DNA from 2 places in the Halomonas sp. BDJS001 genome. Region 2 is predicted to be linked to the other one. Evidence: predicted binding sites of a transcription regulator. Region 2 holds the regulator's gene; the other holds the start of a gene.
What was found. Region 2 encodes FliA, which starts transcription of late flagellar genes. Its sites were predicted from a motif close to CTAAAGTTNNNNNNNNNNCNGCCGATA; they were not measured.
Positions count from the first base shown of each region.

Region 1: the regulator FliA is predicted to act here: its motif matches at 3,110-3,136, upstream of fliD (flagellar filament capping protein FliD).

Region 1 is NZ_CP110535.1:3,913,766-3,919,993, forward strand. It holds gene fliD (flagellar filament capping protein FliD) at 124-1,473, opposite strand; gene fliD (flagellar filament capping protein FliD) at 1,648-3,003, opposite strand; gene OM794_RS18215 (UDP-glucose dehydrogenase family protein) at 3,235-4,560, opposite strand; gene OM794_RS18220 (hypothetical protein) at 4,733-5,074, shown strand; gene OM794_RS18225 (serine hydrolase domain-containing protein) at 5,474-6,228, shown strand, end outside.
Region 2 is NZ_CP110535.1:100,817-107,044, reverse strand. It holds gene OM794_RS00515 (GAF domain-containing protein) at 1-471, opposite strand, end outside; gene OM794_RS00510 (flagellar motor protein MotB) at 495-1,169, opposite strand; gene OM794_RS00505 (motility protein A) at 1,176-1,997, opposite strand; gene OM794_RS00500 (RNA polymerase sigma factor FliA) at 2,043-2,744, opposite strand; gene OM794_RS00495 (flagellar protein FlhE) at 2,771-3,199, opposite strand; gene OM794_RS00490 (hypothetical protein) at 3,225-3,797, opposite strand; gene flhF (flagellar biosynthesis protein FlhF) at 3,794-5,974, opposite strand; gene flhA (flagellar biosynthesis protein FlhA) at 6,034-6,228, opposite strand, start outside.

The DNA.
Region 1 (6,228 bases), 1.2 Mb from region 2:
CGTCGCCGTTATTATAATTAACGGCAGCCCCGCCTACTTCTTTAGAAAAAAATGCTCTTTTTTATGTAATTTACTGTAACTTTTCAGATGTTTTCTCAACCACTTTTCCAACCGCTTTATTAATTACTTTTTCTGCATATTACCCAGCATGTCAAACTGCTGAGAGAGGTAGCTGCTCATTGAGTTCATCTGAGCGATCAAGCCATCCAATTGCCCAAACTGCTTGCGGTAACGCTCGGTGCTTCGCTCGATACTTGCCTCCATACGCAGCTTGCGCACATCCAGGCTATCAACCCGCTGTTCAGCGCTAGTCACCGAGCTCTGAATAATGCCATCTTCAGCAGTGATGGCTTCAAGCGTTGCATTTAGCCGCCCTGCAAAGCCGCCCTCTTTGGAGTCACCTGCAAAAAAGGCAGTTAGACCTTCAGGGTTGTTGGCGACTGCATCGTCTAACTTATCTTCATCGACCTTAAGTCGTCCCTTCTCATCAATGGCAATACCCAGTTGAGAAAGGCGTGTAATATCGCCCGTTCCGAGGTTGTCTGTGATATCCCGGCGTAGGCGGTCTTCAATGGTGCGCACGGTGCGGTCACCCACCAGCTCGCCTGATGTTTCGCCTTCGCCGTTATAGGCGGTCATTCGGCCAACGGTGGACTTCATTTCGTTGTAGTTTTTAACGAAATCATTAATTGCTTCTTTCAGCGAAGCTTCATCGCGCTCAATCACCAGCGTTACAGGGTTTCCAGAGACAGCTGTAAGGTCAAGCGTTACGCCTTGGATTGCCTCTTCAACGCGGTTGGTTTTACTGGTAATAGCAATGCCATTAACATTCAACTCAGCGTTCTGACCTGAACGCTGGGTAGCTGCATCCATGGTCAGCGATGCCAAGCCTGAGAAGCCCTCCAGTGACGCATCTTGGCCTGTCTCTTTTGAACTCAGCGCTAAACGGTATCCAGTGCCGTCATTAACGATAGAAGCAGTGACGCCAGACTCTTTATCCGCGTTGATTTGGTCACGAACATCCGCCAGCGTACTGCCTGCTGAAATAGTCACGTCGTAGCTTGTTTGGGTACCGCCAGCACCAAACTCAAGCGTCAGCGTCGTATCGGTTGCGGTTAGCTCTTGGTCTAACGCTACACTGTTGGAAGCAGCGCTGCCAGAACGTGCCAATTGGGTAACGGTGACTTCATAACGCCCTGCGTTAGCGGTTTCGCCTGCGGTCGCCAGCACGCCGTCACCCGTCACGGTGCTTTTTTGCTGCTTAAACGTAGAAGCATCATTAAGCTTAGCGATGGAGGTTTGCACGCGATCCATTGCTGATTCAAGGCGCCCATAAGCTGAAATTTTGGTTTTCTGAGCACTTTGCTGCTGTAAAATGGGTACAAGCTTTTGCTTTTCGGCCGCTTTAAGCTGTTCTACCAAACCATTCAAATCCAGCCCAGAGCCCACACCAAGTGCAGTTATCGAAGCCATGACTCAGTTCCTTATAAGTAGTAGATAAAGGTATCTAGATAATTTATCGGCTGCGGAGGAACAAACTTTAGAGGTAGCGCCTTTTTTAAGCTGTTTTTAAGGCATTGCAAAAAAATGCCCAGCACTTTGTGCTGAGCATTTTTTGTAAGCCATTATTTTAGCAAGCTTATCTGCTTAATTTTGGTTTTGCTGGCCCAGCGTTGCAAACTGCTGAGTCAAATAGGCGCTGGTTTGGTTCATTTGCGCGACCATACCGTCCATTGCTTGAAACTGCGTGCGATAACGCTCAACGGTCTGCTCAATGCGGCTTTCAGTGGTCGCAAAACGGTCTTCCAACGAACTAACACGGCTTTCAGATGAGCTAACGGCACTTTCAAGCCGACCACCTGTACCGACAAGACCCTCAAGCGCTGAAGCTATTTGACCAGCCATACCACCTTCCTCGCTATCGCCTGCAAAAAAATTGGCTAGCTGGTCTGGCTGAGTAGCAACAATGTTATCTAACTTATTTTCGTCAATCTTTAGCTTGCCATCTACTTGAAGTGAAATACCAATATCAGATAACACGTTAAAGCCATCTCCACCGACAACTGCACTGATTGTTTGGCGAATCTCTCTTTCAACAGCCCGAGTGGTTGCATCGGCATTCAATCCTGCCGCCTGACCCGTCTCTGGGTCAAAGGCTGTCAAAGTCGTGATGGTCTCTTTGAGCGTGTTGAAATCATCAACAAAAGCGGTGACCTGCTCGCGAATAGCTTCATCATCCTGCTCAACGGTTACAGTGCTCGTCGCGCCAGCCTCAGCAAGATTCAAGGTAACGCCTTGAATTGCACCTTCCACTTGATTGGTGGGGCTAACGATATCGATTCCATTGACGTTAAACGCCGCATCCTGGCCTGCTTGAACTACCTGTGCGTCGGAGGTTGCGACGCCAGCGGCTAGAATGTCAGAAAAATTAGTGCTTTCAATACTCGCGTCTGCGCCGGTATCGGTGGCATTAACGGAAAGCCTATAACCTTCGCCATCATTGATAATGGAGGCATTTAAGCGGCCATCGCTCTGCTCATTAATGGCGTCACGCATATCTTCAAGAGAACTGCCGTCAGGGATAGTAATCGTGGTCAGGTTGCCATCAGCGATAGTAAAATCTAAAGACTGTTCGCCCGTCACTATACTTTCCACTGCTGTTTCTAGACGTTCCGTCACCAAGCTACTGGCGGTAGCTAACTGATTGACCTCGACTTCGTACTGGCCTGGCTGGGCCTCATTGCTGCTAACAGCACCAACGGCGCTGCCCTCGACATTGGTTGTCAAGCTCTCGAATGACGAACCATCGTTGAGGGCCTCAGCAGAACTTTGAAACTGCTCAAGCGCACTTTTAAGCTGACCATAGGCAGATATCTGCGTTTGCTCAGACTTAATCTGCTGCGCAATGGGCTCAAGCTTCGCTTGTTCTGCCGTTTTTAATTGCTCCAGCAAGCCGTTCAGATCCAAGCCAGAACCGATGCCTAGTGATGTAATAGCAGCCATAAACCAAAGCCTTTTTTTGAATACATGTAGCTACGCTTGCTGCCTTCAGTAAGCGCATATCTGCGCAGCCCTGCGTAACACTGTTTTTAATACACTTACCTTAAAACCTCGGCAAGGTGAAGAATAACTTAAATATTCTCCTCTTTTTTTCGTATTAACACGTAATCCCAAGTAACTTCTAGTAATGCATACACGAATTAATCAGTAAAAACGCGATGATAGATACCTCTCTTAATTGCTCTTTCTCCCCACCCCTATGTACCGCAAACCTGCTTCTTCAACAGCGCTGGGCGTGTACAAATTACGCCCATCGATGACGATTTTTTCAGCCAACTGGTCGGCTAGCCAATCAAAATCGACACTTCGAAACTCTTTCCACTCAGTGCAGATCACCAGCGCATCTGCGCCTTTGACTGCCTGGATACGGTCGCCGGCCAGCATTAGGTCATCCCGTTCGCCATAGATGCGCCGACACTCCGCTATTGCCTCAGGGTCAAACGCCTGCACCTTGGCACCTGCTTGCCAGAGCGCTTCCATTAACGTGCGGCTTGGGGCTTCACGCATATCATCCGTGTTGGGTTTAAAGGCCAAGCCCCACACAGCGATGGTCTTACCACTTAGATTGCCTAAGTTATCTTGCAATTTTGTGAACAGCGTTTGTTTTTGGCGTAAATTCACTGACTCGACGGCGCTGAGCAGTTCCGGCGTATAGCCTAGCTGACGCGCAGCACGCTCTAGCGCCTGGACATCTTTGGGAAAACAGGAACCACCGTAACCACAGCCTGGATAGATAAAGTGGTAACCAATACGGGGGTCGCTGCCAATACCACGCCGTACGTCCTCCACATCCACTTCAAGCCTTTCGGCAAGGTTGGCGATCTCGTTCATAAAGCTGATTTTGGTGGCGAGCATGGCGTTGGCGGCGTATTTGGTGAGTTCGGCGGCCCGCACGCTCATAAACATCAGTTTTTCGTGGTTGCGATTGTAGGGGGCGTAGCACTCTTGCATACGTGATTTCACGCGTTCGCTTTCGGTGCCGACGATAATCCGCGCGCCGCGGGTAAAGTCCTCGATCGCGGCACCTTCTTTCATAAACTCTGGGTTCGAACAGACGTCAAACGCGAGTGATTCGCCGCGCTGTTGAAGTGCATCATTGATAACGGCTTGGACTTTCTCGGCGGTTCCCACGGGCACGGTAGATTTATCAATCACCAGCTTATAACTATCCATATGCTGGCCGATCGTGCGCGCCACCTCTAGCACATAGCGAAGATCGGCACTGCCATCTTCATCGGGCGGCGTTCCCACCGCGATAAATAGCAGTTCACCACTGGCTACCGCTTGAGCAGCATCGGTGGTAAAGCGTAAACGGCCCGCCGCTATGTTGTGGGCAACGATGGTACTTAGCCCTGGCTCAAAAATCGGTACGTCGCCGCCATTAAGCTGTTCAATCCGCTCAGCGTTAACATCCATACAGGTGACTTGATGGCCAACATCGGCTAAGCAAGCGCCTGCCACAAGACCGACATAACCGGTTCCGAATACACTGATATGCATGACTTATTAACTCGCTAAAATACGTGATAGCGAGCGTAGCACATTGACCTACCGTTGATGAGCTCAATAGTGGGAGATCCGCTCCACCTTATAGACCTTGGTCTAACATCGACTTTGGTTTATAATGCGCTGCAACAAGCCCGATTTGGTGCTGACCGTTGGAGAACATACGATGACTCCCGAGCCTACGAAAGAACACTCTGCCCCCTCGTCAAGTGGGCTGTCGACTACTGCGAACGTTCAGCGTAGCCTTCGTCAATGCTTATCGATCGCCGCTGAGCTGCTCTACGATAACGGCCATGTCCTGGAAACCATTACCTTACCCCAGCGCGGTTTAGCCCACCGTGAACTGCTCACACTATGTGCCGCAACCCCCACATGGGCAACCTGCCAGCAAGTGATGGAAGCCAGTGAAGCCGCCACCTTCAATGAGTATGGCCGCTTTGTACTGACTCGCCTTGGCCGTGAAATAATGTTTGATATGTTTGGCCAAGGGGCTGCTGATTGCGCTTAACGCAAGCTGTTGCCAAGCATTGCTGAACTCAGCAGCTTATAAAAGCTGCTCATAATAAAACCGCCCGCAAGCAAACGCTTCGGGCGGTTTTTGTTGGCATGCTGTATGAAACCAGTGCCTAGATGTTAGCGCAGGCCAAGCATCGAAAGAATGAACAGCACAACCACGATAAGACCAATAATGTAAATAATATTACGCATAGGGCGCTCCTTGCTTGTTGCGTTTTAGGGAAATCAAAGGCTTGCTTGCCCATGAATCAACACCCCTAGCCTAGCAGGCTTTTTCAGGTTTTGCGTAATATCGCTGCATTTCTCTGTTAGAACATGGCTGTGCATGTACTGCGGAACCTCTGCTACTTCTAAACCTCGAACCTTTGCCACTCATACCGAAGGTGTTGCGATGCGCGCTACTGCTTTGCTTGTTTCGTTTGCCGTTATTTCGTTGTTACCCACCACCTATGCCACAGCGAATGAACCTTCTGCAGACGCTCTCCAGGCGCTAGATCGCCAAACCCGCCAACTAGACCGCGTACATAGTGTGGTAGTGGCCTACGATGGTGAGATTATTCATGAGTTGCACCAGGGTGGGCCGGGGGTGGCCTCGCCTGCCAACATTAAGTCGCTGTCCAAAACCGTGCTGGCTGCCATTACCGGGGCAGCGATTGAAGCGGGCATCGTTGAATCCGCTGAACAACCTATGGTGGCGCTACTTGGCGATCATCTGCCGAGCGGCACCGACCCGCGTGTTAATGAAATCACCGTTGCGCACCTACTCGCCCAGCAGGCAGGGCTAGAACGAACGTCAGGCGGCAATTACAGCGCCTGGGTCGCCAGCGCTAACTGGGTGAATGATGCCATTACCCGCCCTTTTGTGGATGCCCCCGGTGGGCGGATGCTCTACTCCACCGGCACAAGCCACTTGCTTTCCGCTGCGCTCACCCACGCCAGCGGCGAGTCGACCCATGCCCTTGCCCAGCGCCTATTGGGAGATCCGCTTAATATCACCATTCGCCCCTGGCTACGCGACCCGCAAGGGATCTACTTTGGCGGCAATGATATGCAGCTCTCGCCGCGAGCACTGATAGAGGTGGGCGAGCTGTATCGGAATGATGGCATCGTCTTTAATGAGGCAGGAGACGAACAGCGCATTCTGCC
Region 2 (6,228 bases):
ACCATGCCAATCGCTATCGAAATGGCACACGGTGACACGATCATGACCGGTGAGCTGTTGAACAGCGTTAACCAGGCAGTCGAGGAGTTCTTGCTGATGCGTCGCTTCAACCAAATGCCTCAGCCGCTCAGTCACCGTACCCAGCAGACGACGCTTACTACGGGGGTTGAGTGGCTCAATCTCGACAATGACCTGCTCACCCGCTCGATAAGCGTGGATTTGAAAACGTGCGTGTCGGTGCTTGGAACGAATAAACATTAAAGGGCCTGGAAGCCGCTGCTGCCCCTGCAATTCACGACGCACCCGCTGACTTAGCCGTTTCCCCAACACGCAGGCTAGCGTAAGCTGCCCATGTTCAGGGCGCTCAAAACCAATTAAGCGGGTTAAGTTAGTACTAGTAGTTTGGATGCAGCGACAATCGGCATCGACGACCAGCAGGGCTCCAAACGACTGCAATCGCGGGTGGTACATGGACACAAACGTGGCCTCGAAATCTATTCACCCTCGACCTGCTGCCTTAGCAACAGCTCTACGCGACGGTTGGCAGCGCGGCCCTCCGCCGTTGCGTTTGGTTCCATGGGTTGGGTGTCGGCATAACCGACGGCCCGCATACGAGAGATATTGAACCCTTGGCGCTCTAAATGCCTCACCACAGCAATAGCACGCGCTGATGAGAGCTCCCAATTAGAGGGGAAGCGGGCCGTTGAAATAGGCACGCTGTCGGTGTGGCCTTCCACCGAAATCTGACCGTCAAAACGGGTCAGCACATCGATAAGGCTTTCTATCACATCTTGCCCACGGGACGTCAGTACCGCTTGGCCGCTGGGAAATAAAAGGCTGGTATCAATGCGGAGCGTGAGCCCTTCGCGCCCTTGGGAAACGCTGACACCAGGGATATCGAGCCCGTCAAACTGGGGTTGAACCCCTGAATGGCGGGGCTGGATACCGGTGGCCAGAGACGCCAGAGGCAGTGATGATACAGCGCTGGCTGAACGCATGAAAGCAGTATCAGCCGCTTCACCGCCGCCCGGCGGCGTCAGGGAAAGCAGTAGCACAAAAAGCGTGATGAGCAGCGTCAGCACATCTAAATAGCTGGTTAGCCAACCCTCATCGCCATCGCCTGGCGATGGCGTCATTTCCAGTGCATGGCGTGTATCACGGTCAAGCATCTGGTCTTACCCCTTCACCGCCGAACTAACCGACGAATCAGGCCTGGGTTTGACGCTGTTATCACGGATCTCATCGTGGTAATTAGCCACAAAGGAGTTGAGGGTCTCTTCAATAAACGACGGTAGGCGACGCTTGGTAATCAGCGAAATACCCTCCAGTACCATGTTCATGGTAATCAGCCGCTCTTCGGTGCGGCGCTCTAGCTTCACCGCAATCGGCTTAAACACCAAGTTGGCGAGTAAAATGCCGTAGAAGGTGGTGAGCAGCGCCACTGCCATGCGCGGGCCAATGACCTGTAAGTCGCCAGCGTCCATGACCTCCAGCATGTTGACCAGCCCCACCAGGGTGCCGATCATGCCAAAGGCAGGTGCATAGGTCGCCATGGTACGGAAAATTTGTGCTTCAGCATGCTCACGGGCTTTAAGGCGGGCAATGCGCCAGCGCAGCATGTCAAAAATTTCATCCTCTTTGGTATTGGCAATGACCAGTTGGATCCCGGTACGTAAAAACGGATTGCGGGTATGCTCCAACTCGCGCTCGACCGCGCGTACATCGCCTTTAAACCACAGCCGGGACATATCGACCAACTCGCGGATATCGTCACGCATGTAGGTATTTTCACGCCTGAAGACCAGGCCTACCAAGCGTACAACCCGGAGCACCTCTTTCAGTGGATAGCTAATAAAGGTAGCCGCCAGGGTTCCGGTCACCACGATGGCAAGCCCCGGAAAATTGATAAAGCTTTCCGGGGACTCTGCTGTGAAAAACAGCACGCTCACCAACAGCAGTATGCTGGCAAATATGCCTATCAACGTCGAAGGATTCATCCACGGCTCCTTGCCGGTCACAAGTGAGTAAAAAAAACGTTGGCGTTATGCCGAGTCGTGTAAACGCGCGCGTAAACGACTCACGGCTTGGCTGTGCAGTTGTGAAACACGTGATTCCGTCACGCCCAGCACAGCGCCTACTTCCTTGAGGTTGAGTTCTTCTTGGTAGTACAGCGCCATGAGCAGCTTTTCACGCTCGGGAAGCGCTTCAATCGCTTCAATCAGCGTTTGACGCTGCTGACCGTCCAGCAACTGCTCGAACGGTGAATTGCCCAGTTCATTACTGACAGGCTCTCCGCCATCAGCCACTAGTTCTTCAAACGGCAGCAGTTGTCCGCTGTTAGTGTCATTGAGAAGCTGCTGATACTCACTCAGCGGCATCTCAAGGTGTTGAGCGATTTCGTTCTCTTCCGGGGCGCGCCCTAACAATTGCTCTAATTGGCGAACGGCGCTGTCCACCGCGCGCGCTGAACGGCGCACGCTGCGGGGCAGCCAGTCGCGGGTACGTAACTCATCCATCATGGCGCCGCGAATACGCTGACTGGCAAAGGTCGCGAACGTCGCGCCCTGGGTAGCATCGAAACGGCCCAGCGCCTCGAGCAGCCCCACCATCCCGGCCTGAATAAGGTCATCGAGCTCAATACTCGCCGGCAATCGAACCTGTAATGTTAAGGCCTGACGTCGCACCAGTGGCATGTATTGCGTCAACAGCTCATTTTGTTTAATCCTGCCCTGTGCTGTGTACATATTCTCGCCTCGCGGCTAATCAGCCTTCACTGATAGTTCACAATCAATTGCAACCCCTGCACACGTACAGGCCGCTGGCCTGGGCGCAAGGCGAAGCGAAAATGCAGTGGCGCATCGGCAGCCCGCCCCTCAAGCGCAGTGGTAGAACCCCGCATACCAGTTAATGCAACACACTGCTCAGGATGGCAGAGCCAAGCGTTTAATAGTGCACCGGGTGGATGCTGAAATTGCCACTGTATACGCCCAAGCTGGCCTGATTGAAGGTTTCCGACAGCGGGTGGGGAAGCTGTTTTACTACTGCTTGCCCGATCACTCATTGCCACCATCAGCCCTGGTATCTGGCTGCTCCAGCTACCGGGTGCCGCCTGGGCACTCCCTGTTAATCCTGCGATTAGCCCCCCTGCCATCAGTACTAAGACCCGTGGCAGCCTCACTCTTAATAGCCAGCTTAGCATGCTTAGTCTCCTCGGCAGAGTATGCTCATCGTGCAAGTACCAGTAACTCCATATTTAAGTAGTAATCAGCAGCTTCACGCAAGTTATTGAGCAGCCCTTGACGCGGCAAGTGCGGCTCATGGAGCGCTAGTAAACGACGCGGTCCGCCACGTTCATGGAGCTGTCGCAAGGTACGGAACATGACAGCGAAGGTATCGGCATCGCTACTGATCCATAGCGCCCAACGGCTGTATTGCTCGCGAAGCTGAGCAAGGTCGGACGTTTCCGCCATGACGATTCGAATGTCCCAATCATCAGGGTGACCGGCCCAGTGGCGACCTAGCGCTGACCACTGACCGAGGCGTGCTTTAACCTTATTAACGTGCACGGCACCACTACCGGGTAGTCCAACCACCACAAGTGGGATTTTAGGTTTGGGCGGCGCCAACGTTGTTGGCGCTTCCACCGCGGTGGTCGTTGGCATTAAGAAAGATGAGGACTGCTCAGGCTCGGGGACATGCTCTGCTGCCGCCGCATCAACAGCACCCTCCGCCTGCTGCTGTTGGCGCTGCAAGTTTGCCCACTTGCGCAGTCCCGAGGCTTGATCCTGTTCGCTCACGCCACACCCTCTCGACTCACACTGCCCATTTGACGAATCGCATCCCGCGCCATAAAGGCATAGATCAACGCATCGAGCATGCCGGTATCGCGGCGACGGCGACTAGCCCCTAGTAGATTGAGGAGATCGCCACGCAGCGTCTGCGCCTCCTCATCATCGGCAATATCGAGATGGCCGGCGACTGACGCCACACCGCTGGCCATTAACAGGCGAACTTCCGCATTTAAATCACCGCTATCAGCCTCTTTTAGCTGCTGCCACGCGCGCCGGGTCAAGGCAGCCAAGCCTTCGCTTTGCAGCTGGGTTAACAGCAGTGAGAGCACCTCGGCCCCTAACCGAGCTGGGGTAAGCCAGTAGCGGCGCACCACCACTTTGGCGCTTTCCGGATCGCGTACCTCCCCGTACCAGGCGAGCAGAGCACAGCCGCTGGCGTCCTCAACTTCAGCGTAGGCGGTCCATAGCTGCACCGATTGGCCGCGAAAACGTACGCCCACATGGTGCGTAAGCACACTGTCATTAAACAGCTGACGGATCGTCTGGCGCTCGTGGTGAAAGAGTACCCGATGACTGGGGGGGACTTGGCTGACCCAGGTCAAATGCTCGGCTTCTAGCCACGCTAGCGCATCCGATTCGGGAAAACGCGGTAGCAAGTGCACCGCGACACCGCTTGATGAAGACAACGCGGCCATGCGCGGTTGCCACCCTGCAGGATGGCGATGCTGCAGCCAGGGTAGCGCTAACCAGGCACCATTTGTGTCCAGCCCAATGTCGGGCATTGCCCAATCGCAGCCGCGCTCATTACGCCGAGGAGCCCATGCCATGCCTAAGGTGGTATCCGTCGCTGGGTAACCGGCGAGCAGCGCGTCCAGGCGCGTTTCCTGCACACGGCTAGGTAGCGAGGCTAAGTCCCAGATCTCTTCTAATGCCGCAAACCCTGTGACGCGTTGGCGCAATCTCGCCAGTAACGATGATAAACGACGCCCCTGTCCCAGCACATCCCGCGACCAGCGCGGCATCCCCATCGGGACATCCGCACGTTGCGCCCCCTCACGCTGTGGTGTTGCCGTACTCAGTGCTTGATCCACTAGCGCGCCAGGGGCTGCTATCACCATATCTTCGGGCACCTGCTGACCATTGGAACCGAACAGCACGCGCATCCCGTGGCGCATAATAATGTCTAACACTGGTGCCAGACGCCCCGCCTCATCCTGCTTGGTAATAATGCAGTCATCTAACTCTGCGCCCGCCGCTCGCGCGGCTTGACGATAGCGCAGCACAACTTCCTCGAGGGTTTCCGGCTGGCTGGCGGCATTAAGCAGCAGCACCAAACGCACCCGCGAACGTCCGCCCTGGAGGTGGGCAATCTGTTCGATCACTCGTTGGTCACGCTGACTCATACCTACGGTATCGATAATCACCCACTGCTTGCCCTGCAGGCGGCCCAGCAAATCGTCGATGGGTTGCTCTGCATCCAGCGCGTACATCGGGGTGTCCAGCAGGCGTGCATAGATGCGCAGCTGCTCATGGGCACCAATCCGGAAGCTATCAGTGGTGACCAGCGCTACCGGGCGGGTACCGTGACGCATCACAAAACGGGCGGCAAGCTTGGCAGTGGTAGTGGTTTTGCCCACCCCCGTGGGCCCCACCAGGGCGACAATCCCGGTTTGATCAAAAAAGCTTGGCTCATCGCTCAACACGCAGAGACGATCCATCAATTGCTGGCGCAGCCACTGCAGCGGCGCTTCACTGTTGCCGTCTAATCTGGCGAGCGATCCGGGCATTCCCACCAGCAGCTCATCGGTGAGCTCACTGCTAAAACCGACATTCCATAACAGTTGGCGCAGCCTCGCAGCCGTACCGGTGGGCGCCGCTGGCGTTGGTGAAGCAGCATGGGCTGACTGGCTGTTTGCCAGCAGCGCTCGCATATCCTGCATTTCCCGTAGTAAGCGCTCACTCATCGCCTGCATGGGGTCTTGTGTCGGAGGTGGCGGCGTTTCGGTGGGTGCGGGTTCCGGTGAAGGTTCAAAGTGGTCAATGGCTTCATCCGCCATGGCCAAAATTTCAACGCCCCCTTCGGTACGCCGATTGGCCACAATCAAGGCGTCTTCTCCGAGCGTTTCACGCACTTGGCGCATCACATCACGACTATTGGCTCCCACGAAACGTCTAACGCTCATGATTTACCTTTTGCCTATTCTGGAAATGGTCAACGCTAGCCTACCACGGCGTGTCGTCATTAACGTCCGCCGACTATTGTCGTCACTCTTAATGTGCGGTCATCAGGGATTTCAGCCTGGGACAACACCGACATATGGCGTAGACGGCGGCGCAAAAAGCGCGAAAGCACCGCCCGCAGCGAGTGCTGCACAACCAGCACCGGCGGCTCGCCGGAGCTTTCGTGACGCTCCAGCGCCTGCTGCGCCTGAGTCAT